3 regions of the Bacillus sp. LQ16 genome follow, and region 1 is predicted to be linked to each of the others. Evidence: a T-box and tRNA genes for the amino acid it is inferred to sense, from the RefSeq annotation. Region 1 holds a T-box; the other regions hold tRNA genes.
What was found. The T-box of region 1 lies ahead of alaS (alanine--tRNA ligase). A T-box ahead of a tRNA ligase gene usually reads a tRNA of that ligase, here a tRNA-Ala.

Region 1 (4,160 bases):
AAGCACGTAAGATGATTAAGTCTTACTTATAATCATTTCGATGAAGTGAAAAACTCCCTTATAGACAAGGGAGTTTTTTTATGCACTCATATGCAAATAAAAAAGTCCAATTTCTGAGAAAAGATAAGATAGACCGTAACAGCCGACGCCAAGTATTCCATACTGCCATAATTGCTTCGCTTTTTCTTTACGTGAGGAACGAATAAAGAACCCCTTCCAAATACCAAAGCCGATACAAATCCATTCAAGAATCATAAAAAGTGCTGATAATCCAAGCATAAACAAAACCATAATTAGCCCTCCTGATTACATTATTTCATGCTGTATTCTCAGGGGTGGTTGTCCTTGTTATGTTATTTATATGTACGTCTTTAAAAAACAGTATGGTCCGTATGAAAAGATTTTAAAAGTTTCACACATAACCTAACCCATTTATTTTCAAAATAAAGGTGGAGGAGGTTTTTCATGTGAAGAATCTTAAAATCATTTGGATATATCGTTTAGGATTATTGTTACTTGTTTTTCTTTGTTTGCTCGTCTTTTTAAAAATTAAGCCACTATGGGCACCGATTATTTTTGTATTTAAAGTAGCGATTACGCCGTTTCTTATCGCCTGTTTTATTGCGTATTTATTGCACCCTTTAATTGAAAAAATTCATAAGGAAGGGATGCCCCGTACACTTGCCATTTTGCTCATTTATATCCTTTTCTTTGGCGGAATTGGTTATGGGATTTATAAAGGAACACCAGTCGTTATTAAACAGTTACAAGAGATTAATGAACAATTTCCGCAGTTTACAAAGATGTACGATTCGTGGATGGATGGCGTTACAGAACAAACAGCGAATTTCCCTTCGTTCATTCATGAAAAGGTGAAACAACTTTTTGTGGGTGTGGAAACGAAGATTCAAGCGCTTTTAAATAAAGTGATGAGTACAGCTCGTGGTGTACTCGATTCATTGCTCATTATTTTCTTAATACCGTTCATTGTATTTTACATATTAAAAGATTATGGTGAGTTTTATCATATCTTTTGGAAACTAGTCCCAAGTAAATGGCGAGGTACGGGGCAAATGCTTGCGAAAGAAATTGATAAGTCACTTGGAAGTTATATTCGAGGACAGTTATTTGTTTGTTTAGTATTAGGGGGAGTATCAGCTCTTTCTTTTTGGTTTATCGGTATGAAATATCCATTATTGCTTGGCATTATTATTGGGGTAACGGATATAATCCCGTACTTTGGTCCTATTTTAGGAGCGATCCCGACGTTAATGATTGCAGCAACAGTATCAACGAGTTTACTTATTAAGGCGGGGATTACGATTGCTATTTTGCAATTTGTGGAAAGTAACATTTTATCGCCTTACATTGTTGGTAAGTCACTTCGTATGCATCCTGTTATTATTATGCTTGCATTACTAGTTGGGGGGGAAGTAGCTGGTATTGTAGGATTACTAATATCGGTTCCGATTTTAGCAGTTATTCGTACTGTCATTGTTCATGTGAGACCTCTCTTGAAAAAAGAAAATGTGTAAGTATAGAAGCCCTCTATGTAAGAAATAGAGGGCTAATCATATATTTATTTAGAAAGCTGCTCGTGTATCTTTTGAACGAGGGAGCTCACATCATTTGTTTGAATATGTTTTATTTTTTTCCATTCATTATCATACATAAATACAATTTGATTGTTGAAAAGACGCTTTTGTTCTTTTAGATTAGAAATTTTTGCAAAAGAGTACTCTTCAAATATTGGATTCTTACTTACATCTGGCCCGTAAAAGAATAACCTTTTGTTCGTTAAAATTAGCAATCCTGGCCTTGCGACGGAACGATAAATAAATATGTCTAATGAACATGCTGCGTAAAATAATATCGTTTCGTCAGTTGCTAATATGTTTTTAGCTTTGTTAAGTAAGGTTGTCATTGTGATCGCTCCTTTATTTTATTAACAATAATTTAATTATAGCAAAAAAAGTAATATTTAGAAATTTTTATAAATTATTATTGTAAGGAGATTCCAATTTATTAATAAACGCATAATATATGAAAAGGCTGTTAAGAATGAATAGTAGAATACCTATGATTAATAAGCGATTAATACAATATAAATGATTATCTACATTGACAAACTTAAGAGAATTCTATTATATTTAGTCATATAATACATTAAATCAATGACGGAACAAGTACGTTACAGTCCATTTATAGAGAGAAGCTTCCATATGGCTGAAAGAAGCTTTAAATGAAGGGTAACAGAAAGCTAATCCTGAGAGCAGCTAATCACTGCCGTCTTGCCACGTTACGGCACCATGAGGTGATGAATTGATTGTTATTGTAATCAATTCATAATTAGGGTGGTATCGCGAGTTAACTCTCGTCCCTTTTATAGGGACGGGAGTTTTTTATATTTAAGGAGGAAAATACAATGAAACAACTAACAGGCGCACAAATTCGTCAAATGTTTTTAGACTTTTTCCAAGAAAAAGGACATGCAGTAGAACCTAGTGCATCACTAGTTCCACATGAAGATCCATCTCTTCTATGGATTAATAGTGGTGTAGCAACATTAAAAAAATATTTTGATGGACGTGTAATCCCACAAAATCCACGTATTACAAATGCTCAAAAATCAATTCGTACAAACGATATTGAAAACGTAGGGAAAACAGCTCGTCACCATACATTCTTTGAAATGTTAGGAAACTTCTCAATCGGTGATTACTTCAAAGAAGAAGCAATTACATGGGCTTGGGAATTCTTAACGAGCGACAAATGGATCGGATTCGATAAAGAATTACTATCAGTTACAATCCATCCAGAAGATGAAGAAGCATTCACAATTTGGAATGAGAAAATGGGCGTTCCAAAAGAGCGTATTATCCGCTTAGAAGAAAATTTCTGGGATATCGGTGAAGGACCAAGTGGACCGAATACAGAGATTTTCTATGACCGCGGAGAAGCTTACGGTAATGACTTTAGTGACCCAGAATTATATCCAGGCGGAGAAAACGAGCGTTACTTAGAAGTATGGAACCTTGTATTCTCTCAATTTAATCATAATCCAGATGGTTCATATACACCACTTCCTAAGAAAAACATTGATACAGGGATGGGTCTAGAACGTATGACATCTATCGTTCAGGATGTGCCTACGAACTTTGATACAGATCTATTCATGCCGATGATTGGTGCAACAGAATCAATTTCTGGTGAGAAATATCGTAATGGCGATTTAGAAAAAGATATGGCGTTTAAAGTAATTGCTGACCATATCCGTACAGTAACATTTGCTGTTGGTGACGGTGCTCTTCCTTCTAACGAAGGCCGTGGTTATGTATTACGTCGTTTATTACGCCGCGCTGTTCGTTATTCGAAGAAATTAAACATTAACCGTCCATTCATGTTTGAATTAGTACCGGTTGTTGGAGAAGTAATGAAAGACTTCTATCCAGAAGTACTTGAAAAGAAAGATTTCATTGCGAAAGTTGTGAAAAACGAAGAAGAGCGTTTCCATGAAACACTTCATGATGGTGAAGCAATTTTAGCTGAAGTTATTACAAAAGCAAAAGAAGAAAAAACAACTGTTATTTCTGGAGTAGATGCGTTCCGTCTATATGACACATACGGTTTCCCAATTGAATTAACAGAAGAATATGCAGAAGAAGCTGGCATGACAGTTGATCATGAAGGTTTTGAAAATGAAATGGAAAAACAACGTGAGCGTGCACGTGCTGCTCGTCAAGACGTTGACTCAATGCAAGTTCAAGGCGGTGTACTTGGAGAAGTTAAAGTAGCGAGTGAGTTCGTTGGTTACGGTACAGTTGCAACAGAAAGTAACGTTGTTGCACTTGTGAAAAACGGCGAATACACAGACAGCTTACAAGCTGGTGAAGAAGGACAATTAATGCTTGATGTAACACCATTCTATGCTGAGAGCGGTGGACAAATTGCAGACCGTGGTTACCTTCTTGCTGATGGCGTGAAAGTTCTTGTAAAAGACGTGCAAAAAGCACCAAATGGTCAAAACTTACACAAAGTTGTTGTTGAAGAAGGTACATTAACGAAAGATGCGGCTGTGAAAGCTATTATCGATACGAAAAACCGTAGTAGCGTTGTGAAAAATCATACAGCAACTCACTTACTACACCAAGCATTAAAAG
Region 2 (4,160 bases), 480 kb from region 1:
TGTGCACGTCCAAGCAGTTAGGCTGATAAGTAGGCAAATCCGCTTATCGTGAAGGCTGAGCTGTGATGGGGAAGCTCCTTATGGAGCGAAGTCTTTGATTCCCCGCTGCCAAGAAAAGCTTCTAGCGAGATAAAAGGTGCCTGTACCGCAAACCGACACAGGTAGGCGAGGAGAGAATCCTAAGGTGTGCGAGAGAACTCTGGTTAAGGAACTCGGCAAAATGACCCCGTAACTTCGGGAGAAGGGGTGCTTTCTTAACGGAAAGCCGCAGTGAATAGGCCCAAGCGACTGTTTAGCAAAAACACAGCTCTCTGCGAAGCCGTAAGGCGAAGTATAGGGGGTGACACCTGCCCGGTGCTGGAAGGTTAAGGAGAGGGGTTAGCGTAAGCGAAGCTCTGAACTGAAGCCCCAGTAAACGGCGGCCGTAACTATAACGGTCCTAAGGTAGCGAAATTCCTTGTCGGGTAAGTTCCGACCCGCACGAAAGGTGTAACGATTTGGGCACTGTCTCAACCAGAGACTCGGTGAAATTATAGTACCTGTGAAGATGCAGGTTACCCGCGACAGGACGGAAAGACCCCGTGGAGCTTTACTGTAGCCTGATATTGAATTTTGGTACAGTTTGTACAGGATAGGCGGGAGCCATTGAAACCGGAGCGCTAGCTTCGGTGGAGGCGCTGGTGGGATACCGCCCTGACTGTATTGAAATTCTAACCTACGGGTCTTATCGACCCGGGAGACAGTGTCAGGTGGGCAGTTTGACTGGGGCGGTCGCCTCCTAAAGTGTAACGGAGGCGCCCAAAGGTTCCCTCAGAATGGTTGGAAATCATTCGTAGAGTGCAAAGGCATAAGGGAGCTTGACTGCGAGACCTACAAGTCGAGCAGGGACGAAAGTCGGGCTTAGTGATCCGGTGGTTCCGCATGGAAGGGCCATCGCTCAACGGATAAAAGCTACCCCGGGGATAACAGGCTTATCTCCCCCAAGAGTCCACATCGACGGGGAGGTTTGGCACCTCGATGTCGGCTCATCGCATCCTGGGGCTGTAGTCGGTCCCAAGGGTTGGGCTGTTCGCCCATTAAAGCGGTACGCGAGCTGGGTTCAGAACGTCGTGAGACAGTTCGGTCCCTATCCGTCGTGGGCGTAGGAAATTTGAGAGGAGCTGTCCTTAGTACGAGAGGACCGGGATGGACGCACCGCTGGTGTACCAGTTGTTCTGCCAAGGGCATAGCTGGGTAGCTATGTGCGGAAGGGATAAGTGCTGAAAGCATCTAAGCATGAAGCCCCCCTCAAGATGAGATTTCCCATAGCGTAAGCTAGTAAGATCCCTGAAAGATGATCAGGTTGATAGGTTCGAGGTGGAAGCATGGTGACATGTGGAGCTGACGAATACTAATAGATCGAGGACTTAACCATATAATATGAAGCAATGTTATCTAGTTTTGAAAGAATATAAAAAACTTGTTGACTTTAGAAGTTAAATGAGTTACAATAATTCTTGTCTTAAATGAATACAGTCTGGTAATGATGGCAGAGAGGTCACACCCGTTCCCATACCGAACACGGAAGTTAAGCTCTCTAGCGCCGATGGTATTTGGGACCTTGTCCCTGTGAGAGTAGGACGTTGCCAGGCAAATGGAGGATTAGCTCAGCTGGGAGAGCACCTGCCTTACAAGCAGGGGGTCGGCGGTTCGATCCCGTCATCCTCCACCATTTAGCCGACTTAGCTCAATTGGTAGAGCAACTGACTTGTAATCAGTAGGTTGGGGGTTCAAGTCCTCTAGTCGGCACCAGAAAATCATGGCGGTTGTGGCGAAGTGGTTAACGCACCGGATTGTGGCTCCGGCATTCGTGGGTTCGATTCCCATCAGTCGCCCCATTTTTTCTTAAAATATTAATATGCGGGTGTGGCGGAATTGGCAGACGCACTAGACTTAGGATCTAGCGCCTTTGGCGTGGGGGTTCGACTCCCTTCACCCGCACTTTTAATAAAATATCTCAAACATGTCTTGCGGAAGTAGTTCAGTGGTAGAATACAACCTTGCCAAGGTTGGGGTCGCGGGTTCGAATCCCGTCTTCCGCTCCAATTTTCAATATGACATGCCGGGGTGGCGGAACAGGCAGACGCACAGGACTTAAAATCCTGCGGTGGGTGACCACCGTGCGGGTTCGACCCCCGCCCTCGGCACCATATGCGCCCGTAGCTCAATTGGATAGAGCGTTTGACTACGGATCAAGAGGTTAGGGGTTCGACTCCTCTCGGGCGCGCTTTTATTAACGGGAAGTGGCTCAGCTTGGTAGAGCACCTGGTTTGGGACCAGGGGGTCGCAGGTTCAAATCCTGTCTTCCCGATATTCCCAAAAACATGGGGCCTTAGCTCAGCTGGGAGAGCGCCTGCCTTGCACGCAGGAGGTCAGCGGTTCGATCCCGCTAGGCTCCACTTATTTTAATATCATTTATGGCGGTGTAGCTCAGCTGGCTAGAGCGTACGGTTCATACCCGTGAGGTCGGGGGTTCGATCCCCTCCGCCGCTACCATAAAGGACCTTTAGCTCAGCTGGTTAGAGCAGACGGCTCATAACCGTCCGGTCGTAGGTTCGAGTCCTACAAGGTCCACCACTAAAGGTTTATATCTCGGAGGTATACCCAAGTTCGGCTGAAGGGATCGGTCTTGAAAACCGACAGGCGGCGAGAGTCGCGCGGGGGTTCGAATCCCTCTACCTCCTCCATTTTTTCTTAAATTACATATTATATCATCGCGGGGTGGAGCAGTACGGTAGCTCGTCGGGCTCATAACCCGAAGGTCGCAGGTTCAAATCCTGTCCCCGCAACCAAATGGTCCCGTGGTGTAGTGGTTAACATGCCTGCCTGTCACGCAGGAGATCGCCGGTTCGACCCCGGTCGGGACCGCCATTTTAATAAGGCTCGGTAGCTCAGTCGGTAGAGCAGAGGACTGAAAATCCTCGTGTCGGCGGTTCGATTCCGTCCCGAGCCACCATTTTGAAGTCGCAAGCCGGCTTAGCTCAATTGGTAGAGCAACTGACTTGTAATCAGTAGGTTGGGGGTTCAAGTCCTCTAGCCGGCACCACTTTCAAAATGAGCCATTAGCTCAGTTGGTAGAGCATCTGACTTTTAATCAGAGGGTCGAAGGTTCGAATCCTTCATGGCTCACCATTTTCAATTTAATGCGGGTGTAGTTTAGTGGTAAAACAAGAGCCTTCCAAGCTCTGGTCGAGAGTTCGATTCTCTTCACCCGCTTTTCAATTATGGGCCTATAGCTCAGCTGGTTAGAGCGCACGCCTGATAAGCGTGAGGTCGATGGTTCGAGTCCATTTAGGCCCACCATAATTGTTCCGCAGTAGCTCAGTGGTAGAGCTATCGGCTGTTAACCGATCGGTCGTAGGTTCGAGTCCTACCTGCGGAGCCATATTTATAGAGAAGTACCCAAGTGGCTCAAGGGGCTCCCCTGCTAAGGGAGTAGATCGCGAACGCGGTGCGAGGGTTCGAATCCCTTCTTCTCTGCCAGTAATTGGCCCGTTGGTCAAGTGGTTAAGACACCGCCCTTTCACGGCGGTAACACGGGTTCGAATCCCGTACGGGTCATACTAAAAGAGATAGCATAAACTGCTATCTCTTTTTTGTTGTGTATAGATATAGAAGAAGCTATGACAGATTATAAATAATAAGTTTAAAATAGGATTACCTTTTCTCATGCATAAGAAGAGATAATCCTATTTTTTGAACATGTTTTAACTCTCTATTGAATGTCCATCTTGTTTAATAACAGCATGATTATATGCGAAGTGAAGAGTTTTGTATCCTAAAAGTGCAATAGTGAAGGCAAGGCCTCCTGCTATAATAGCCACACTAAATCCTGCTCGAGCTCCAAAATTATCAATAACTAAACCAGCTATCGCTGATCCTAGGGAGACTCCAATTCCAAGTCCTGTAATTGCCCAAGTCATTCCTTCTGTTATTTTTGATTCAGGTACGATTCTTTCCACAAGCCCCATAGTAATAATCATAGTAGGAGCGACAGATAGTCCTGCAAAGAAGACAATAACTATTAGCCAAGCAATAGTATTTACGAAAAATAGTGGCAGCATTGTTATCATGGAAAGTGTGACTGCTATTAAAAATTGATTATAGGGTGGAGCATTGAG
Region 3 (4,160 bases), 1.9 Mb from region 1:
TAATGGGTCTAAGCGATCGGAAATTTGAGATAATACAGCTCTTTGACATGCTAAAACTGCCTGACTAGGTCCATAATATGATAGGAAATCTGTACACTTACGATATTTCCGTAATAAATCATGTGTATATAAATCATATACGAAAGTATTACAATACATTGCTAAACTCATCATATCACTATTTAATTGCTCTTTTGATAATGATTTCGCTCTCTTACACATATAAAAGAATGTAAATTCCAATACTTCTTTATGAGATAATAAATGTTTACAATCGGTTATACATTTCTCATTAAATTTAACTCTATCCCAAATTTCAATATCCCTATCTGTCAATTCACCTATACGATATTTAATAATTAAATAGTTTAAAGCAACTGATTGCGTCAAAAGATCCCATGTTTCATATTCCAATGAAGTATGAACAAACTCAGCTAATCCTTGTGCTATCATAAAAGCATTTGCCTCTTCATACCAACCAATCTCTTGGCATAAGCGAAGAATACGCACTAAAGTTGGAATTTCATCTTTATGAAACTGCGGTAAATTCTTTACTTTATTCATGCCATATACGATAAATGCCGCTAAATTTTCTTCTTTATAAAATTCTTTCTCTTTCCATACTAATATAGTTCGTTCTTTCCCCTCACCTTTTGGGTGACAAGGTACAAGCAAAGAAAATAATTCAGCAAAATTATTTGGTTCTATATATGTATCTGTAACCAAATTCCAATTTGGATCGCCCTGTACAGCCTTCATATAATTCCCCTTCCCTTTTCATCTATGTAGGAAATATTAATTTATTATCGTACCACTAAAAATTAATATTGTTATATTCAAAATCCCTCATAATACTTATATCTATCAGTATATCATCTTTTCTCTTATTAAAAATGAAGAATAACAAATTTAAAAAAACTGTGGAAATTATTAACCATATCCTTATTATATAATGTCTCAGATACATCACGCTAACATATTAGTTTAATCCATATATACTAGAATAATGCATCTGAACTTTATATATAATTTAGCTCTTTATGAGTGACCATTAAAATCTCGGTTAATTAAAGTTTCAATTTACTCTGTACGCTCTGAGATTTCGCTCAAGGCAAATCCAGCTTGATCATCTGCCGATTCCCTTATAGCTAAATCTCCTAGTGCTAACATGCCAATAAGCTGACCACTATCAACTACTGGTAACCGTCTAATTTGATACTGTGCCATTAGCTCTGTAGCTTTTTCAATAGAATCATTTGGAGAAACTGAGATAATATTTGTTGTCATTACATTTGTAATTTTATTAGATCCAGGATGTTTTTCAGCAATCCCTCGAACAACTAAATCTCGATCAGTAACAAGCCCAACAACCTGCTCATTTTCAACAACAGGAATTAACCCAACCGATTCTTCCTTCATTTTTACAGCTGCCTCATATACATTGTCTAGCGGTGTACAATGTACAATATGGGTACTCATTAAGTCTCTAACTCGTGTCATTATTTATTTCCTCCTTTTTATACATACCATAGCTTTTCCAAAATTCCTTTATTTATTTCTGGAAAGTAAAATGATAAAAAGGATCAACAAAATAAAAAAGAGCCAGCATAATGCTGACTCTTTTTTGTATGACCCGTACGGGATTCGAACCCGTGTTACCGCCGTGAAAGGGCGGTGTCTTAACCACTTGACCAACGGGCCATGGCTCCGCAGGTAGGACTCGAACCTACGACCGATCGGTTAACAGCCGATAGCTCTACCACTGAGCTACTGCGGAATAATATATGGTGGGCCTAAATGGACTCGAACCATCGACCTCACGCTTATCAGGCGTGCGCTCTAACCAGCTGAGCTATAGGCCCATATACTTTACAGGGGCAGTAGGAATCGAACCCACACTGGAGGTTTTGGAGACCTCAGTTCTACCTTTAAACTATGCCCCTAAATGATGCCGGCTAGAGGACTTGAACCCCCAACCTACTGATTACAAGTCAGTTGCTCTACCAATTGAGCTAAGCCGGCATAAAAAAATGGTGGCTCGGGACGGAATCGAACCGCCGACACGAGGATTTTCAGTCCTCTGCTCTACCGACTGAGCTACCGAGCCAACATAAATGGCGGTCCCGACCGGGGTCGAACCGGCGATCTCCTGCGTGACAGGCAGGCATGTTAACCACTACACCACGGGACCATTTGGTTGCGGGGACAGGATTTGAACCTGCGACCTTCGGGTTATGAGCCCGACGAGCTACCGTGCTGCTCCACCCCGCGACAATATTAAATTAAAAAATGGAGGAGGTAGAGGGATTCGAACCCCCGCGCGACTCTCGCCGCCTGTCGGTTTTCAAGACCGATCCCTTCAGCCGAACTTGGGTATACCTCCATGAAGGAAAAAAATAAATATTTTATTATTATATGTCTAAACCATTTTTAAAAATGGAGGAGGTAGAGGGATTCGAACCCCCGCGCGATTCTCACCGCCTGTCGGTTTTCAAGACCGATCCCTTCAGCCGAACTTGGGTATACCTCCGAGACATATATTAAATAAAGTGGAGCCTAGCGGGATCGAACCGCTGACCTCCTGCGTGCAAGGCAGGCGCTCTCCCAGCTGAGCTAAGGCCCCATGTTTTTTTGAATATCGGGAAGACAGGATTTGAACCTGCGACCCCCTGGTCCCAAACCAGGTGCTCTACCAAGCTGAGCCACTTCCCGTTAATAAAAGCGCGCCCGAGAGGAGTCGAACCCCTAACCTCTTGATCCGTAGTCAAACGCTCTATCCAATTGAGCTACGGGCGCATATGGTGCCGAGGGCGGGGGTCGAACCCGCACGGTGGTCACCCACCGCAGGATTTTAAGTCCTGTGCGTCTGCCTGTTCCGCCACCCCGGCATGTCATATTGAAAATTGGAGCGGAAGACGGGATTCGAACCCGCGACCCCAACCTTGGCAAGGTTGTATTCTACCACTGAACTACTTCCGCAAGACATGTATGAGTTATTTTATTAAAAGTGCGGGTGAAGGGAGTCGAACCCCCACGCCAAAGGCGCTAGATCCTAAGTCTAGTGCGTCTGCCAATTCCGCCACACCCGCATATTTTATTAAAAATGGTGAGCCATGAAGGATTCGAACCTTCGACCCTCTGATTAAAAGTCAGATGCTCTACCAACTGAGCTAATGGCTCTTAATGGCTGGGCTAGCTGGATTCGAACCAGCGCATGACGGAGTCAAAGTCCGTTGCCTTACCGCTTGGCTATAGCCCATTAATTAAGAATGGTGGAGGGGGGCAGATTCGAACTGCCGAACCCGAAGGAGCGGATTTACAGTCCGCCGCGTTTAGCCACTTCGCTACCCCTCCGACATATATGGTGGAGGATGACGGGATCGAACCGCCGACCCCCTGCTTGTAAGGCAGGTGCTCTCCCAGCTGAGCTAATCCTCCATTTTGCCTGGCAACGTCCTACTCTCACAGGGACAAGGTCCCAACTACCATCGGCGCTAGAGAGCTTAACTTCCGTGTTCGGTATGGGAACGGGTGTGACCTCTCTGCCATCATTACCAGACTGTATTCATTTAAGACAAGAATCATTTTAACTCATTTGCTTTTAAAAGTCAACAAGTTTTTTATATTCTTTCAAAACTAGATAACATTGCTTCATATTATATGGTTAAGTCCTCGATCTATTAGTATTCGTCAGCTCCACATGTCACCATGCTTCCACCTCGAACCTATCAACCTGATCATCTTTCAGGGATCTTACTAGCTTACGCTATGGGAAATCTCATCTTGAGGGGGGCTTCATGCTTAGATGCTTTCAGCACTTATCCCTTCCGCACATAGCTACCCAGCTATGCCCTTGGCAGAACAACTGGTACACCAGCGGTGCGTCCATCCCGGTCCTCTCGTACTAAGGACAGCTCCTCTCAAATTTCCTACGCCCACGACGGATAGGGACCGAACTGTCTCACGACGTTCTGAACCCAGCTCGCGTACCGCTTTAATGGGCGAACAGCCCAACCCTTGGGACCGACTACAGCCCCAGGATGCGATGAGCCGACATCGAGGTGCCAAACCTCCCCGTCGATGTGGACTCTTGGGGGAGATAAGCCTGTTATCCCCGGGGTAGCTTTTATCCGTTGAGCGATGGCCCTTCCATGCGGAAC

Region 2: it has a tRNA-Ala gene. The T-box ahead of alaS (alanine--tRNA ligase) is inferred to sense a tRNA for this amino acid. The anticodon was not compared.
Region 3: it has a tRNA-Ala gene. The T-box ahead of alaS (alanine--tRNA ligase) is inferred to sense a tRNA for this amino acid. The anticodon was not compared.

Annotation. Positions count from the first base shown of each region.
Region 1 covers NZ_CM173491.1:4,266,520-4,270,679, reverse strand. Annotated here, with positions in the region: gene AC3EMB_RS21550 (YrzQ family protein) at 1-32, shown strand, start outside; gene AC3EMB_RS21545 (hypothetical protein) at 79-291, opposite strand; gene AC3EMB_RS21540 (AI-2E family transporter) at 468-1,535, shown strand; gene AC3EMB_RS21535 (PH domain-containing protein) at 1,580-1,924, opposite strand; T-box leader at 2,166-2,385, shown strand; gene alaS (alanine--tRNA ligase) at 2,426-4,160, shown strand, end outside.
Region 2 covers NZ_CM173491.1:4,749,006-4,753,165, reverse strand. Annotated here, with positions in the region: rRNA gene AC3EMB_RS24165 (23S ribosomal RNA) at 1-1,414, shown strand, start outside; rRNA gene rrf (5S ribosomal RNA) at 1,516-1,631, shown strand; tRNA gene AC3EMB_RS24155 (tRNA-Val) at 1,636-1,711, shown strand; tRNA gene AC3EMB_RS24150 (tRNA-Thr) at 1,716-1,791, shown strand; tRNA gene AC3EMB_RS24145 (tRNA-His) at 1,802-1,877, shown strand; tRNA gene AC3EMB_RS24140 (tRNA-Leu) at 1,900-1,980, shown strand; tRNA gene AC3EMB_RS24135 (tRNA-Gly) at 2,010-2,084, shown strand; tRNA gene AC3EMB_RS24130 (tRNA-Leu) at 2,101-2,189, shown strand; tRNA gene AC3EMB_RS24125 (tRNA-Arg) at 2,193-2,266, shown strand; tRNA gene AC3EMB_RS24120 (tRNA-Pro) at 2,277-2,350, shown strand; tRNA gene AC3EMB_RS24115 (tRNA-Ala) at 2,366-2,438, shown strand; tRNA gene AC3EMB_RS24110 (tRNA-Met) at 2,459-2,535, shown strand; tRNA gene AC3EMB_RS24105 (tRNA-Ile) at 2,540-2,616, shown strand; tRNA gene AC3EMB_RS24100 (tRNA-Ser) at 2,634-2,726, shown strand; tRNA gene AC3EMB_RS24095 (tRNA-Met) at 2,755-2,831, shown strand; tRNA gene AC3EMB_RS24090 (tRNA-Asp) at 2,835-2,910, shown strand; tRNA gene AC3EMB_RS24085 (tRNA-Phe) at 2,920-2,995, shown strand; tRNA gene AC3EMB_RS24080 (tRNA-Thr) at 3,010-3,085, shown strand; tRNA gene AC3EMB_RS24075 (tRNA-Lys) at 3,096-3,171, shown strand; tRNA gene AC3EMB_RS24070 (tRNA-Gly) at 3,185-3,255, shown strand; tRNA gene AC3EMB_RS24065 (tRNA-Ile) at 3,266-3,342, shown strand; tRNA gene AC3EMB_RS24060 (tRNA-Asn) at 3,350-3,424, shown strand; tRNA gene AC3EMB_RS24055 (tRNA-Ser) at 3,432-3,522, shown strand; tRNA gene AC3EMB_RS24050 (tRNA-Glu) at 3,529-3,600, shown strand; gene AC3EMB_RS24045 (MFS transporter) at 3,747-4,160, opposite strand, start outside.
Region 3 covers NZ_CM173491.1:773,116-777,275, reverse strand. Annotated here, with positions in the region: gene AC3EMB_RS03920 (DUF3965 domain-containing protein) at 1-759, opposite strand, end outside; gene AC3EMB_RS03915 (CBS domain-containing protein) at 1,081-1,500, opposite strand; tRNA gene AC3EMB_RS03910 (tRNA-Glu) at 1,630-1,701, opposite strand; tRNA gene AC3EMB_RS03905 (tRNA-Asn) at 1,703-1,777, opposite strand; tRNA gene AC3EMB_RS03900 (tRNA-Ile) at 1,786-1,862, opposite strand; tRNA gene AC3EMB_RS03895 (tRNA-Trp) at 1,873-1,943, opposite strand; tRNA gene AC3EMB_RS03890 (tRNA-Thr) at 1,950-2,022, opposite strand; tRNA gene AC3EMB_RS03885 (tRNA-Phe) at 2,032-2,107, opposite strand; tRNA gene AC3EMB_RS03880 (tRNA-Asp) at 2,116-2,191, opposite strand; tRNA gene AC3EMB_RS03875 (tRNA-Met) at 2,195-2,271, opposite strand; tRNA gene AC3EMB_RS03870 (tRNA-Ser) at 2,291-2,383, opposite strand; tRNA gene AC3EMB_RS03865 (tRNA-Ser) at 2,438-2,530, opposite strand; tRNA gene AC3EMB_RS03860 (tRNA-Ala) at 2,551-2,623, opposite strand; tRNA gene AC3EMB_RS03855 (tRNA-Pro) at 2,639-2,712, opposite strand; tRNA gene AC3EMB_RS03850 (tRNA-Arg) at 2,723-2,796, opposite strand; tRNA gene AC3EMB_RS03845 (tRNA-Leu) at 2,800-2,888, opposite strand; tRNA gene AC3EMB_RS03840 (tRNA-Gly) at 2,905-2,979, opposite strand; tRNA gene AC3EMB_RS03835 (tRNA-Leu) at 3,009-3,089, opposite strand; tRNA gene AC3EMB_RS03830 (tRNA-Lys) at 3,105-3,180, opposite strand; tRNA gene AC3EMB_RS03825 (tRNA-Gln) at 3,185-3,259, opposite strand; tRNA gene AC3EMB_RS03820 (tRNA-Tyr) at 3,271-3,354, opposite strand; tRNA gene AC3EMB_RS03815 (tRNA-Val) at 3,363-3,438, opposite strand; rRNA gene rrf (5S ribosomal RNA) at 3,444-3,559, opposite strand; rRNA gene AC3EMB_RS03805 (23S ribosomal RNA) at 3,661-4,160, opposite strand, start outside.